One region of the Shewanella psychrophila genome, then DNA from elsewhere that is predicted to be linked to it. Evidence: predicted binding sites of a transcription regulator. Region 1 holds the regulator's gene; each other region holds the start of a gene.
What was found. Region 1 encodes ArgR, which controls arginine synthesis, uptake and breakdown. Its sites were predicted from a motif close to ANTGAATANNTATTCANT; they were not measured.

Region 1 (3,179 bases):
CTTGAGCATGTCGGGCACTGGCTTCGGTAAACCTACCTATCTCATGTAATAAGGCTGAGAGTTCTTGATCGAGTTTATCTTCTTCGTGTTCAACTTTTTGAACCATCATCTCTGCTTCATGTAACTCACCCTTTTGCAGAAGGTCAAATACCTGATGCACGTGTTCGACAAAACCTTTGTGTTCGGTTTCAATTTGTTTCAATGCTGTCAAAACAGACTCGAATTCAGTGTAGATGGTTCCCGTTGCTCCCACCATGGCTTCTTTAGCCATGGCTTCTGCTTCGAAGATTTCGGCTTCGATCTTAGGAGTGAGGGCGGCGAAATGATGCATTGCAGCGTTAAAATGCTCTCGGTTATCAGGTTCCCTTCCCATCGTTGTGCCGAAATGCAGACTTCGTTCAAATTGAATTGCTTGTTCAAGCTGATGAGTGGTGATGGCGGCGAGCTTATCTGTGAGCGGAATATCTTGCTCGGCAACAGCCTTTAACTCTTTTCCTATTTGATTCATGCTGTAAATAGCGTATCCAGAGCTGAGAACTAACAGGCCGATGACTATGGCTGTATTGCCAAGTAATCTTGCCTTGAGCGATAGGTTAATCATGAAAACATCCTCTAAATATTTGGCCAAGATAGCTCGCTTGTGCTTGTTAACCCTTAGAATCGGCGGCAAGCCGAGGTTGGATTTAGCCATGCCTCCTTGAGTATAGTCATATACTAAAAAAACACTCTTATTGGCCTGTCTAAATTTAGGTAGAGATTGATAGCTGGCTTGCTTTACAGCTAAAAGGTCATCTGTTTGTTAATCAACTTGAGAATGAGGTAGTGCAGCTAAGAATGCTACGAAAGGTATGACTCAATAATGCTGATTTTCTTTATGATTGGGCGAAATAGTAATCAGAGCATTAAGGTGAATGAGGTAAACCGAAACACACTAAGGGTTTTGCATTAAACCCTTAGGTGCGCTTTATTTTGTTTGAGGTTAACCAGATTAATCTTGGTTATCTGCATCCCAGTAATTGGTCGGACGCTTGGCATAGATCTCATCGACAGCCCTGACTAACACCTTGTTGTTCTCTGGGTAGACCACCACATCGTGTTTATCCCGGTTACCAATCACCATAAAAAGAAACTCTGTGTCTGAATCATTCCTGAGAGTGTGAGCTATGGCTGTATCGGCATTGAAGCAGATATAGTCGCCTTTTTTAAAGGGGTGAGGCTCGCCATCGATGAACAATGTTGCTTCGCCTTCTAAGGCATAAAGGTGTTCTTCTTCCTTGGTGTGATAGTGAGCGACGGTTGATAATTTTCCCGGGGCGAGACGTTCCATGGTTACGCCTATTTTTTCACACCCTGCAGCATCGCCGATATGTTTCTGTTGGCTGGTATATTGCTCTGAATGCTGCCAGGACTCCCAACAAACATCATCGACTTTAATTATTTTATTTATTGTCATCATACATCCTTAGCCCGAAGCTGCCTCTCATAGTCTGACTAATTTCGCACGAATTAAAGTGTGATTCAATATATTGGATACTATCGAGTGATAATTATATCAATAGGTACTAAAGAGGGGGGAAATATTGAAATGAAAAGAGACGCCATAAGCGTCTCTTCTTCTATGCTGAAAATAATACATCTCCGAGGCCTGGAGTCCCATCATTTCCTTCAGGAACTGAGTTAATCTGTATAGTTAAACAGAGATTTAACCGTATTTAAGGTTCTGCTTATCTCGTCTATGTTAGCGGGTGTAATGAAAATAGTATCATCACCAGCAATGGTGCCCAAAATCCCTTCAGGCTTGCCTATAGAGTCCAGCAGACGTGCGATTAACTGAGCCGCTCCCGGGCTTGTCCTGACGACTATCATGGCCTGGTTATGATCAACATCTAATACCAGATTTTTCAGCGGACTTCCCGCGGTGGGAACACCCAGTTCTGCCGGTAAGCAGTAGACCATCTCCTGTTTAGCATTTCGGGTACGCACCGCACCAAATTTGCTCAGCATTCTGGAGACTTTCGATTGATTTATGTTGCCGTAGCCTTCGGCTTGAAGGGCGATAACAATCTCACTTTGGGAGCCAAAACGCTCCTCTTTCAAAATCGACTTAAAGGTCTTAACAAGTTCGTCTTGATTTTTATTTGCTTGCATAGTTTTTGTGTTCTTTTATTCAAAAATCCCCTCTATTTTGAATATTGTTGCTTTTTTTGTCAACAAATACTCGAGTTGGATGAATAAAAATGCAAGTTATCAAGGGGGGAGATTTGTTATACCAAGTAATTAGGTGAAGTTAGGCTAAGCTGAGCGTTAAAGTTGCGTTGTTTAGCTGATAATATGCTGGGAAATGCGTATATGGCTCACCGACTTAGACGTTTTTGTGATGGCAATTAGAAATAAAATCTAATCAAGACTAAGGGATAATTGAAATTTATTCATTATTCCAGTAATGTTGCGCCATCTAGAAAGATAGATCTGTATCACAAATATCCAAGAATTGACGGAGATAACTATGAAAGTTGCTGTACTTGGTGCCGCTGGTGGTATTGGCCAGGCTCTTGCCCTATTACTAAAAACTCAATTGCCAGCCGGTTCAAAACTGTCCCTTTATGATATTGCTCCTGTAACACCTGGTGTTGCGGTCGATCTAAGCCATATCCCGACAGCTGTCGAAGTTAAAGGCTTTGCTGGTCAAGATCCATCTGCTGCCCTAGAAGGTGCCGATGTGGTTCTTATTTCAGCTGGTGTTGCACGTAAACCTGGAATGGATCGTTCAGATCTTTTCAACATCAATGCAGGTATCGTAAGAAACCTAGTTGAGAAATGTGCTGCGACTTGTCCAAAAGCACTGATCGGTATCATCACTAACCCAGTTAACACCACAGTAGCTATTGCCGCTGAAGTGTTAAAAGCAGCCGGTGTTTATGACAAGAGCCGTCTGTTCGGTGTGACTACATTGGACGTTATTCGCTCTGAGACCTTTATCGCTGAAGCGAAAGGTCTAAACGTTGCTGATGTTAAGCTGAACGTTATCGGTGGCCACAGTGGTGTGACGATTCTTCCACTTCTATCTCAGGTCGAAGGCATAAGCTTTACCGATGAAGAAGTTGCCGCAATGACGACTCGTATCCAGAATGCGGGTACTGAAGTTGTTGAAGCTAAAGCCGGTGGCGGCAGCGCGACAC
Region 2 (3,179 bases), 2.1 Mb from region 1:
CATAGCCTTTTAACTTGCCATACAACGGGGTTGTGAGGTTAACTTGCACCGCACCATTACTGGTTGAAAAATTTTGGCGTAATTTCACACTCAACTCATAATCGCCGAAATCGTAACCCATGCCATATTCGGCATGCCCCATGTAATCAGCAATATCAGGGTTATCATCTCCACCGGATTCTAACGGGTCAGTTTTAGCATCCTCAGGCAAGCGATACCAAGGTCTGATGTACCAGACCCAATCCTCTTTCTCAAAAATTAATTCAGCGAAAATCCGATTCCATGAACGTGAAAGTGGCACTGAGCGGCCATTCGATTGGTGCTCTATACCAAACATGAAGCCTGTATTACTCTCATAAGGATGCCAATCTAACGGCATCACATAGAACAGCTCAGGATTGTAATTAGTTTCTCTAAATGGACTAGAAATATCGTCGGCATACACCTGCCACCAAGCCTCAATAGTAAATGCACCATAAATCCTATCTCCTTCAACAAATAATGAGTTGTAAGTTAAAGGGAATTTAAGACTCAATTGAAATTTAGCCTCAACATTCTTCAGACCATCCTCAAAAGGTTGATCACTGCTATACGCATTGGGATTAATTTCATTAGTAGAATAAATCGGTAAAATATAATTCATTCTATGGGGCGTAAGCACAAACTCTGACTGTTCACTTTGTCTTTCTTGAATAATTCGCTTCGTGAGTACACCAGCTTTAGTTTCTTTACCAAATAAAGTAATAGTGTCATCGTGGGCTATAGATGCCTGTGCCTCACAAATTCCCCTAATCTCACCGAGCGTCATTTCATCGGTACCAATTTCCACTTGTTTAGCAATACAGTCACTCATTGGTGAGGCTTGAACCTGACTAATGCTGCTCAGTAATAGAGATGCTATACCTAAAGACTTGTAATTTAAACGTACCAAAATAAATTCCATATCATTGTTGATGACTGCACTTAATTTTGTGCAGCCCCATCGGCAAAGGGGATAAAGCGCCTTAATTCATCCTAGAAATAAGGCATTAAAAGATAAAAAATACGCTACCGCTATAGTGTGCATAGTAAATCAAGTTGTTATGTATTCCAACAAAGCAGTAAAAACCTTAACCTAACACCATCTAGATCAACAAGATATTCTCAAGTGTCTTGCTTCAATCAGTACAGGTTTAGTATCGCGAACTTGTTATACCTCAGTTTAAGTATCCTTGGTCTAAACAGATTAAGCTAAAACCCTTTACCAGCCGCCTTTATTGGCTAAATTAAATCCGATCTCTTTATCGATATAGCAAAGCTCTATCTTGCCCTGTATCATACGCGGCAGACTTTTTATGATTAAGACCGACAAGATGAGCAATGCCAACAAGCCAGCCACCAATGCGCTGCTAAAACAGGCCCACAACAACATGCCTATGGGTGTGGCCGATAGTTACCGTTACTGGGGTGAAGAAAACACAGTATTCGTTAAAAGCAGTTTGGGCTGTACCATTACCGATGCAGACGATCAGCAGTTTATCGATTTCCGTCTCGCTTATGGACCTATTATCTTGGGCTATCGCGATAGCAGAGTCGACCAAGAAGTCGTTGCAGCCATCACAGAGCGCGGCACCATTTCAGGTTTCTCCACCGAGTTAGATTCTGAAGTGATCGAACTGATTAAGCAGATGTGTCCCAACATTCAAAAGATGCGCTTTGCCAACTCAGGTACAGAAGCCGTGATTGGTGCAGTTCGTACTGCCCGTGGTTTTACTGGTCGCAATAAGATTGTTGTAGTCGAAGGCGGTTTTCATGGTCTGTACGACGAGATGATGTGGAAATCTGATGTAGACAATTGGGACAGCGAAACTGAAGCGGCGCCTAAGATTGCCGCTTTTGGTGGCGGCATTCCAGAAGCGAGTCGTGAGCACCTGGAAACGGTGCCGCTCAATGACTTTACAGCCATTGATGACGTATTTGCTCGTGTCGGCGATGATATCGCGGCCATAGTAATAGAGCCGATTTTAGGCAATTGTGGCAGCATCGCATCGACCCAAGAATACATGCAGAAATTACGTGATATCTGTGATGCTAATGGCACATTGCTTATCATGGATGAAGTTAAAACGGGTTTCCGCGTAGCTAAAGGTGGCGCACAGGAGCTTTATGGTATTCATGCTGATCTCACCACCTATGCCAAAGCCATGGGCAATGGCTATCCGGTAGCCGCCTTCGGTGGTCGCAAGGAAGTCATGGACGTGATCAGCTTTGGAAAAAATGGCGTAACTCATGGTGGCACTTATACCGCCAACATGATCGCCTTAAGTGCCGCTAAGGCGACCTTGACGATCTTGAATGAAACCAATGCCTACGACTCCATCAATAAAGCTGGCGCCGATATCCAACAGGTGTTGTCACGAGTATTTACCAAACATGGTATCGAACATAAGTTTGCCGGCCCGGATGCTATGTTCGGCATTCACTTTGGCAACCAGGTGCCTCATAATTATCGTGATTGGAAGAAAACCGACAGCGCGCTGTATACCGAGTTTGCCCATAACTTGATTAATAGCGGCATCATGCTTGAGCCTGATTCCCGCGAGCCTTGGTTTATCTGTGAATCTCACAAGGACATAGACCTTGCCAAGCTGGAAGAAATTGCCGATGCGGCCATGGCAAAAGCCATAGCCGATCGCCTGTAAGGCCCAAAGCCTTTAGCTCAACAGAAACTCAATAAAAATTCAAAGGTGCGTTCCATGGTTAATGGCTCGCACCTTTTTTGTATCTAACTTAGCCCCCTATTAGCTAGCAATACTCGCTTTATTGCGCCTTGCCTGAAAGCGTGTCGACAGATAGAAATCATTAAACACTTGCTCAAAATCACCTGAGACTGATTGCTTTGCGATATCCAGAGATAACAGGGTCTTTTGCCATTGCTTAACTGATGGGTAATTAGCAAAGAAATCGAAGCCCACCCCATCTTCGACTAATCTGGCACGATACAAAATAGGTAACCAGGCAATATCGACACGGCTTATCTCTTCGCCCATAAAATAGCTGTGCTTGCCTAGTTGCCGCTCCATATTAGCAATGGCCTTTTCAAACACGTCAAGATAAGCCTCGAACTCAGGTTGAGTTTCACTCCTCATGGTGCTGCACTGTGGCACATAATTTTTAGACCCATAATTTGCCCACGCTTC
Region 3 (3,179 bases), 3.0 Mb from region 1:
AGGTACCCACGTTAGACCTTAAAGACGCATACATATCAGTCATACTTGCTCCATATCTAATTACGCCAATCAATCACAATACCTAGGGTTAACGGCTTAGGTCAACATAGATAGCTTAGATATTGTGAGCTTATGTGTGCCATATCACTCAAGATTGGAATAACAACTTAGTCTTGAGTCATATGTGCAAGAGAGCCTACTTAATGCAGGCGTGATAAATGAGCTGCTTGAGCAGTTCGACGGTTTGCTGCAAGTAGGCAGTATCAAGAAATTCATCGGGTTGGTGAGCCTGCTCGATGCTACCAGGACCTAAGACCAAGGTCTGGCAGCCCAGTTTGGAAATATAGGGGGCTTCAGTCGCGTAGTTAACGACTTCAGGTTGGCTTGAAGATAGCTCTGCCACTAGTTTGCTCCAGCTACTTTCTGCGTTGTCGGCGAAAGGTTCTGAGCCTGGATAGAGTGGGGCAACCTGAATGCTACCGGGATGTTGGCTGCTGATAGGTTCGAGGTAATTAAGAACTAACTGTTCGAGTTCTTCAAGTGCCAATCCTGGGAGTGGACGAATATCGATATGGAGATCACAGCAGCCACAAATACGGTTTGCCGCATCGCCGCCATGTACGTGACCAAAATTCATCGTCGGATAAGGTACGCTAAATGCGTCTTCACGATAGTTGTCGGCTAGATGTTGTTTGAGCTTCAGTAGTTGCCCCATTACTTGATGCATTATTTCTATGGCATTGAGGCCTTTCGCAGGATCTGAAGAGTGGCCACTACGACCTGTAACTCTGATCCCTTGGGTCAGATGACCTTTATGCATATAAACGGGTTTTAAGCTGGTTGGCTCGCCGATAATGGCGTAATCGGGGGAGATTGACTTTGCCTCGGCAAAGGCTTTAGCCCCATTCATGGTTGTTTCTTCATCGGCACTGGCCAGAATATGCAGAGGGCGTTTGAACTTTTCAAGGGGCATATCTTTTAAGGCTTCGATTATGAGGGCAAAGAATCCCTTCATATCGCATGTTCCGAGACCGTACCAGCGGTTATCTTTCTCCGTTAGGGTAAATGGATCTTGGCTCCAACGACCTTCATCGAAGGGGACAGTGTCTGTGTGACCGGCGAGCAGAAGACCACCACTACCAGTACCAAAAGAAGCGATTAAGTTATGCTTATTACGAGAGTTAGGTACGGATTGAACCTTACATTGAAAGCCTAAATCATCGAACCAGGTATGCAATAGATCGATCACGCCTTGGTTACTCATATCTTGTTCGGCTTCGAGAGCGCTAATCGAAGGTGTAGCGATGAGCTGAGTAAAACTCGTTTTCAGATCTGGAATTTGTGTCATATCTCACCTGTAAAATATATATTCAAATATATATTCAAATATATTGCATAAATAATTGGCTGTGCTAGTCTAGCAAACAGCTAAGGCGAGTACCAGAATACAGTGCTATTTATTGAGAGTAAAAATGATAATTTCATACACTAAAATTAACAAAAAGGTCACATCAACAGACTTCCTGCGACGATAAACTTGTCAACATTGGTATTTCTACCAGGGCTTAAGTTGTGCCCCCTCTTTTTTCCTTTTATCTCGTTCAAAAATTAAGAAGTCATAGATTATGAAAAGCATTGCTATTATCGGCGCTAGTGGTTACACGGGCGCACAGATCACCTCTCTTATTGATGCCGATGTAAACTTAACTATTCAAGGTCTGTATGTTTCTGAGAATAGTTTAGATAAAGGTAAACTATTATCTGAGCTATATCCTGTATATAGTCATATCTCATTATACCTATCTCCATTATCACTAGATGCTAAAGAGCTTATTGTTGATCAGGCTGATGCCGTTGTATTAGCGACCGATCATAATGTCAGCTTACACTTGGCGGCTTGGTTTTATGAGCAAGGCCTGGCTGTATTCGATCTAAGCGGTGCCTACAGGTTTGCCGATAAGGCTAATTATCCTAAATGGTACGGGTTTGAGCATGACTATCCTGAAGTGTTATCTAATGCTGTTTATGGTCTGGCTGAGTGGAATAGTGCCGAGATAGCCGACAGTAAGATGATCGCCGTCCCAGGGTGTTATCCAACGGCATCTCTCACCGCTTTAAAACCATTAGCAAGTTTGCTAACCAGAACTTTGCCTGTGATTAATGCCGTTAGCGGTGTCACTGGAGCCGGTAGAAAGGCACAACTTCAAACCAGTTTTTGCGAAGTGAGTCTAACGCCCTATGGTGTTTTGGGCCACAGGCACCAGCCTGAAATTGCAACTCAGCTAGGTCAGGAAGTCATCTTTACTCCACATTTAGGTAATTTTAAGCGTGGCATACTCGCGACAATTACCGTACAGCTCGCTCAAGGCACCACTGAAGCCGATATTGCCAAGGCATACTCCTTTTATGATAACGCGCCTCTAGTCACTGTGAAAAACAACCAATTTCCGAAAGTGGACGATGTGGTCAATACACCTAATTGTCATCTGGGATGGAAGTTCGATCCTCAGACTGGTTATCTGGTGGTGGCGAGTGCAATTGATAATTTGATGAAAGGTGCTGCTAGTCAGGCCCATCAGTGCATAAAGATTCATTTCAAATACTAATTTCATTAGGCGAGTAAAGAACTATGTCAACGAGTAATAAAACATTAGTGATTAAAGTTGGTGGTGCCTTGCTGCAGTGTGAGATGGGCATGAATAGGCTGATGGACACCGCAGCTAAGATGATTGCCAGCGGGCAGAAGCTTATCTTGGTACATGGCGGCGGTTGTATAGTTGATGAACAGCTCACGGCTAATGGTATGGAAACTGAAAAATTAGACGGACTAAGGGTGACTCCAGCACAGCAAGTGCCAGTCATAGTGGGGGCATTAGCCGGAACCGCGAATAAATTGTTACAAGCAGCAGCCATAAAAGCCGGTATTTCGGCTATCGGCATGAGCCTAGGCGATGGCAATATAGTAACGGCCAAGATTAAAGATCAAAGGTTAGGTTTTGTCGGTGAAGTGTCACCTAAGAATGCGACTTATCTCGAGTTTATTCTCTCTCAGGGCTGGTTACCTATTGTTAGTTCGATTGCAATCGATGCAAGTGGACAGCAGCTCAACGTCAATGCAGATCAAGCGGCGACCGTGTTGGCTAAACTTGTCGACGGTCAGTTAGTGCTATTGTCCGATG
Region 4 (3,179 bases), 710 kb from region 1:
CGATAAGGTTGGCAGTCGCTGGAGCGACAATGACAAGATCCGCCCAACGAGCAAGCTCAATGTGTCCCATGGCCGCTTCAGCCGCAGTATCGAGTAAGTCCGATGCAACGGGATATCCAGATAAGGCTTGTAAGGTCAGCGGGGTGATAAATTCCTTCGCGCTCTGGCTCATCACAACACGTACGTCGAAGCCACGCTCTTTGAGACGTCGGACAAGGTCGGCAGATTTATAGGCTGCTATTCCGCCGCCTATAGCGAGGAGGATATTTTTATTGGTCTGACTTGGATTATTACTTTGGCTCATACTTTTGCTCATAGACTGTGGCTCATAAAGATTGTTGATGAGAAACAATGCAGTCGCTAAATTGAATTGCCGCCTAAGATATCACAAACCTTAGGAGGTGGAGGATACAAGTTTTAGAAAACTCGACCATACTCAGCATAAGTTTAAAATCACGCAAGGAGGGGTGATGGGGATCAAAGATTGGCCATTAGGTGAGGGGCCGCGGGATAAACTTTTGAGCCATGGAGCGAGTCAGTTATCCGATTCAGAGCTTCTAGCTGTTGTCCTTAGGAATGGCTTGCAAGGATTAAGTGCCGTTCAATTAGCCAGGAATCTAATTGCAGAGTTCGGCGGACTCAGGGGGCTACTGAAGGCGTCTCAGCAGGAGGTCTGTAAATTGCCTGGTATGGGGCCGGTAAAGTTTGCTCAACTTCAGGCTGCGGCCGAGTTGAGTACCCGGATTTCGGCAGAAAAGTTAAAAAGAGGCAAAATATTGAGTGATCCTGATTTAACTCGAGACTATTTAATGAGACAATTACGGGATCGTGCCTATGAAGTGTTTGCCATTTTGTTGTTGGACAGTCAGCATAGAGTTATTCAGTTTGTTGAATTATTCCGTGGCACCATAGATTCTGCGTCAGTCTATCCACGTGATGTGGTGTGTCTGGTGCTTGAGAAAAAAGCTGCGGCCGTGATTGTCTGCCACAACCACCCATCGGGAGTTGCGGAGCCAAGTCAGGCCGATAGGCGAATAACTGAGCGATTGAAGTGTGCCTTGGCAACCATAGATGTTTCCTTGTTAGACCATATGGTTGTAGGCGATCGCGAGATAGTTTCATTTGCAGAGCGGGGATGGATAGACTAACTATTCCTTGATCTTTGCTTTTAGATCCTGTATAAAATGCGCCCTCTGTTGTGTGCCTCAGGCGACGGCCGTGTTCGAGGTGCATTAATGCTCGAGCGTTAAATATTTTGTTTTGGAGAAGATTGACATGTCAAGAGTATGCCAAGTAACTGGCAAGCGACCAATGGTTGGTAACAACCGCTCGCACGCTAAAAATTCGACGCGTCGTCGTTTTTTACCTAACCTACAAAACCACCGTTTTTGGTTAGAAGGCGAAAAGCGTTTCGTTAAGCTACGTATCTCTACTAAAGGTATGCGTATTGTCGATAAGAAAGGTATTGAAGTAGTTATTGCTGAACTTCGTGCCCGCGGCGAGAAGGTATAATAAACCATGGCTAAATCTAAAGGTAATCGTGAGAAGATCAAGCTAGTTTCTAGCGCTAAGACTGGTCATTTCTACACGACTGAAAAGAACAAACGTAACATGCCTGAAAAGATGGAAATCAAGAAATTTGATCCCGTTATCCGTAAGCACGTTATGTACAAAGAAGCTAAAATCAAGTAATAACTTGTTGTTAACTTCTAAAAAAGCCCCTGATTCAGGGGCTTTTTTTTGCTATAAATTTGACCTGAACGATGAGTTGTCACAAAGCTTAAGTATCATTCTACTCTGAGTATAAAAATTCATTTTTTGATTTTCTTATACTAACTCATCTTTTCTTTGTTATATCTCGGTTATTCTATCTGTTCTAACACCCCTTATTTAAATATAAATGCTTTTATTTTGCATTAAAATGCAATATTATGTTTGTTACAGCCTAGGGCTGTGGCCGTTTGTTTTGCATAAATGAATAAAAGTGAGAATATATTCGTGCGTACCACTGAACTCGTTGATGGATTTCGTCACTCAGCTTCCTATGTCAACTCTCATAGAGGCAAAACCTTTGTTGTGATGCTTGGAGGCGAGGCGTTAGCCAATAAACAATTTCGATCGATCATTAATGATATCGCCCTATTGCATAGTCTGGGGATTAAGATTGTTCTGGTGCATGGTGCCAGGCCACAAATTGATGAGGCTTTAGCGGATAAAGCTATTTTGCCAGAGTACTACAATGGCGTACGGATCACTGACGAAGATGCCTTTAAAGTGATTAAACAAGTTGTGGGTGGACTGCAACTGGATATTACCGCCAGACTCTCCATGAGCCTGAGTAATACTCCAATGCAAGGTGCGCAGATTAATGTGGTGAGTGGGAACTTCGTCATCGCACAGCCATTAGGCATTGATGATGGTGTCGATTATTGCCTGAGTGGTAAGGTCAGACGTATCGATGTGCAAGGCCTCAAGGGCCAGCTGGAGAGTAATGGTATCGTGCTACTCGGCCCAGTTGCAGCATCTGTCACGGGAGAGAGTTTTAATCTGACTGCCGAAGAGGTGGCCACTCAGATCGCGGTGAAGCTAAAAGCCGATAAGATGATAGGTTTTAGCTCACAGAAAGGTATCTTGGATAGCACTGGTCAGGTGTTGGCCGAGTTGATGCCAAATGATGCACAAACCATCTTGAACGATTTAGATTTAGGCTCAAGTATGTGCTTAGGTACTAAAGCCTTTCTTAAAGCCAGTATCGATGCCTGTCGCAATGGTGTCTCTCGGTGTCACTTCGTTAGCTATCTGGATGATGGCGCCTTGCTGCAGGAGCTATTTTCCAGAGATGGCATAGGCACTCAAATTGTCACAGAGAGCGCCGAGCGTTTGCGCCGTGCCGGTATTGGCGATATAGGTGGGATCTTAGATCTGATCCGTCCATTAGAGCAGAAGGGCATACTAGTTCGTCGTTCTCGTGAGCAGTTGGAGATGGAGATCGAACAGTTTATGCTTATTGAGCGCGATAATCTGGTCATAGGCTGCGCGGCCTTTTACCCGTTCGAGGAAGATAACGCCGGCGAGTTTGCCTGTTTGGTGGTGCATCCTGAATACAGAGATGCTGATCGAGGTAGCATACTACTGAAAAATATTATCGGTCAGGCTAAGGTCAGGGGCTATTCCAAGCT

Region 2: sps_RS22475 (aspartate aminotransferase family protein) is a predicted target of ArgR. The motif match lies at 1,060-1,077, and genes of this name have one in related genera.
Region 3: argC (N-acetyl-gamma-glutamyl-phosphate reductase) is a predicted target of ArgR. The motif match lies at 1,358-1,375, and genes of this name have one in related genera.
Region 4: argA (amino-acid N-acetyltransferase) is a predicted target of ArgR. The motif match lies at 1,911-1,928, and genes of this name have one in related genera.

The regions. Positions count from the first base shown of each region.
Region 1 is NZ_CP014782.1:3,083,280-3,086,458, reverse strand. It holds gene sps_RS13290 (methyl-accepting chemotaxis protein) at 1-691, opposite strand, end outside; gene sps_RS13285 (cupin domain-containing protein) at 989-1,456, opposite strand; gene argR (transcriptional regulator ArgR) at 1,678-2,148, opposite strand; gene mdh (malate dehydrogenase) at 2,507-3,179, shown strand, end outside.
Region 2 is NZ_CP014782.1:5,180,119-5,183,297, forward strand. It holds gene sps_RS22470 (phospholipase A) at 1-943, opposite strand, end outside; gene sps_RS22475 (aspartate aminotransferase family protein) at 1,335-2,681, shown strand; gene sps_RS22480 (glutathione S-transferase family protein) at 2,781-3,179, opposite strand, start outside.
Region 3 is NZ_CP014782.1:6,097,054-6,100,232, reverse strand. It holds gene ppc (phosphoenolpyruvate carboxylase) at 1-43, opposite strand, end outside; gene argE (acetylornithine deacetylase) at 197-1,348, opposite strand; gene argC (N-acetyl-gamma-glutamyl-phosphate reductase) at 1,626-2,606, shown strand; gene argB (acetylglutamate kinase) at 2,630-3,179, shown strand, end outside.
Region 4 is NZ_CP014782.1:3,794,905-3,798,083, reverse strand. It holds gene coaBC (bifunctional phosphopantothenoylcysteine decarboxylase/phosphopantothenate--cysteine ligase CoaBC) at 1-304, opposite strand, end outside; gene radC (RadC family protein) at 471-1,148, shown strand; gene rpmB (50S ribosomal protein L28) at 1,276-1,512, shown strand; gene rpmG (50S ribosomal protein L33) at 1,519-1,692, shown strand; gene argA (amino-acid N-acetyltransferase) at 1,999-3,179, shown strand, end outside.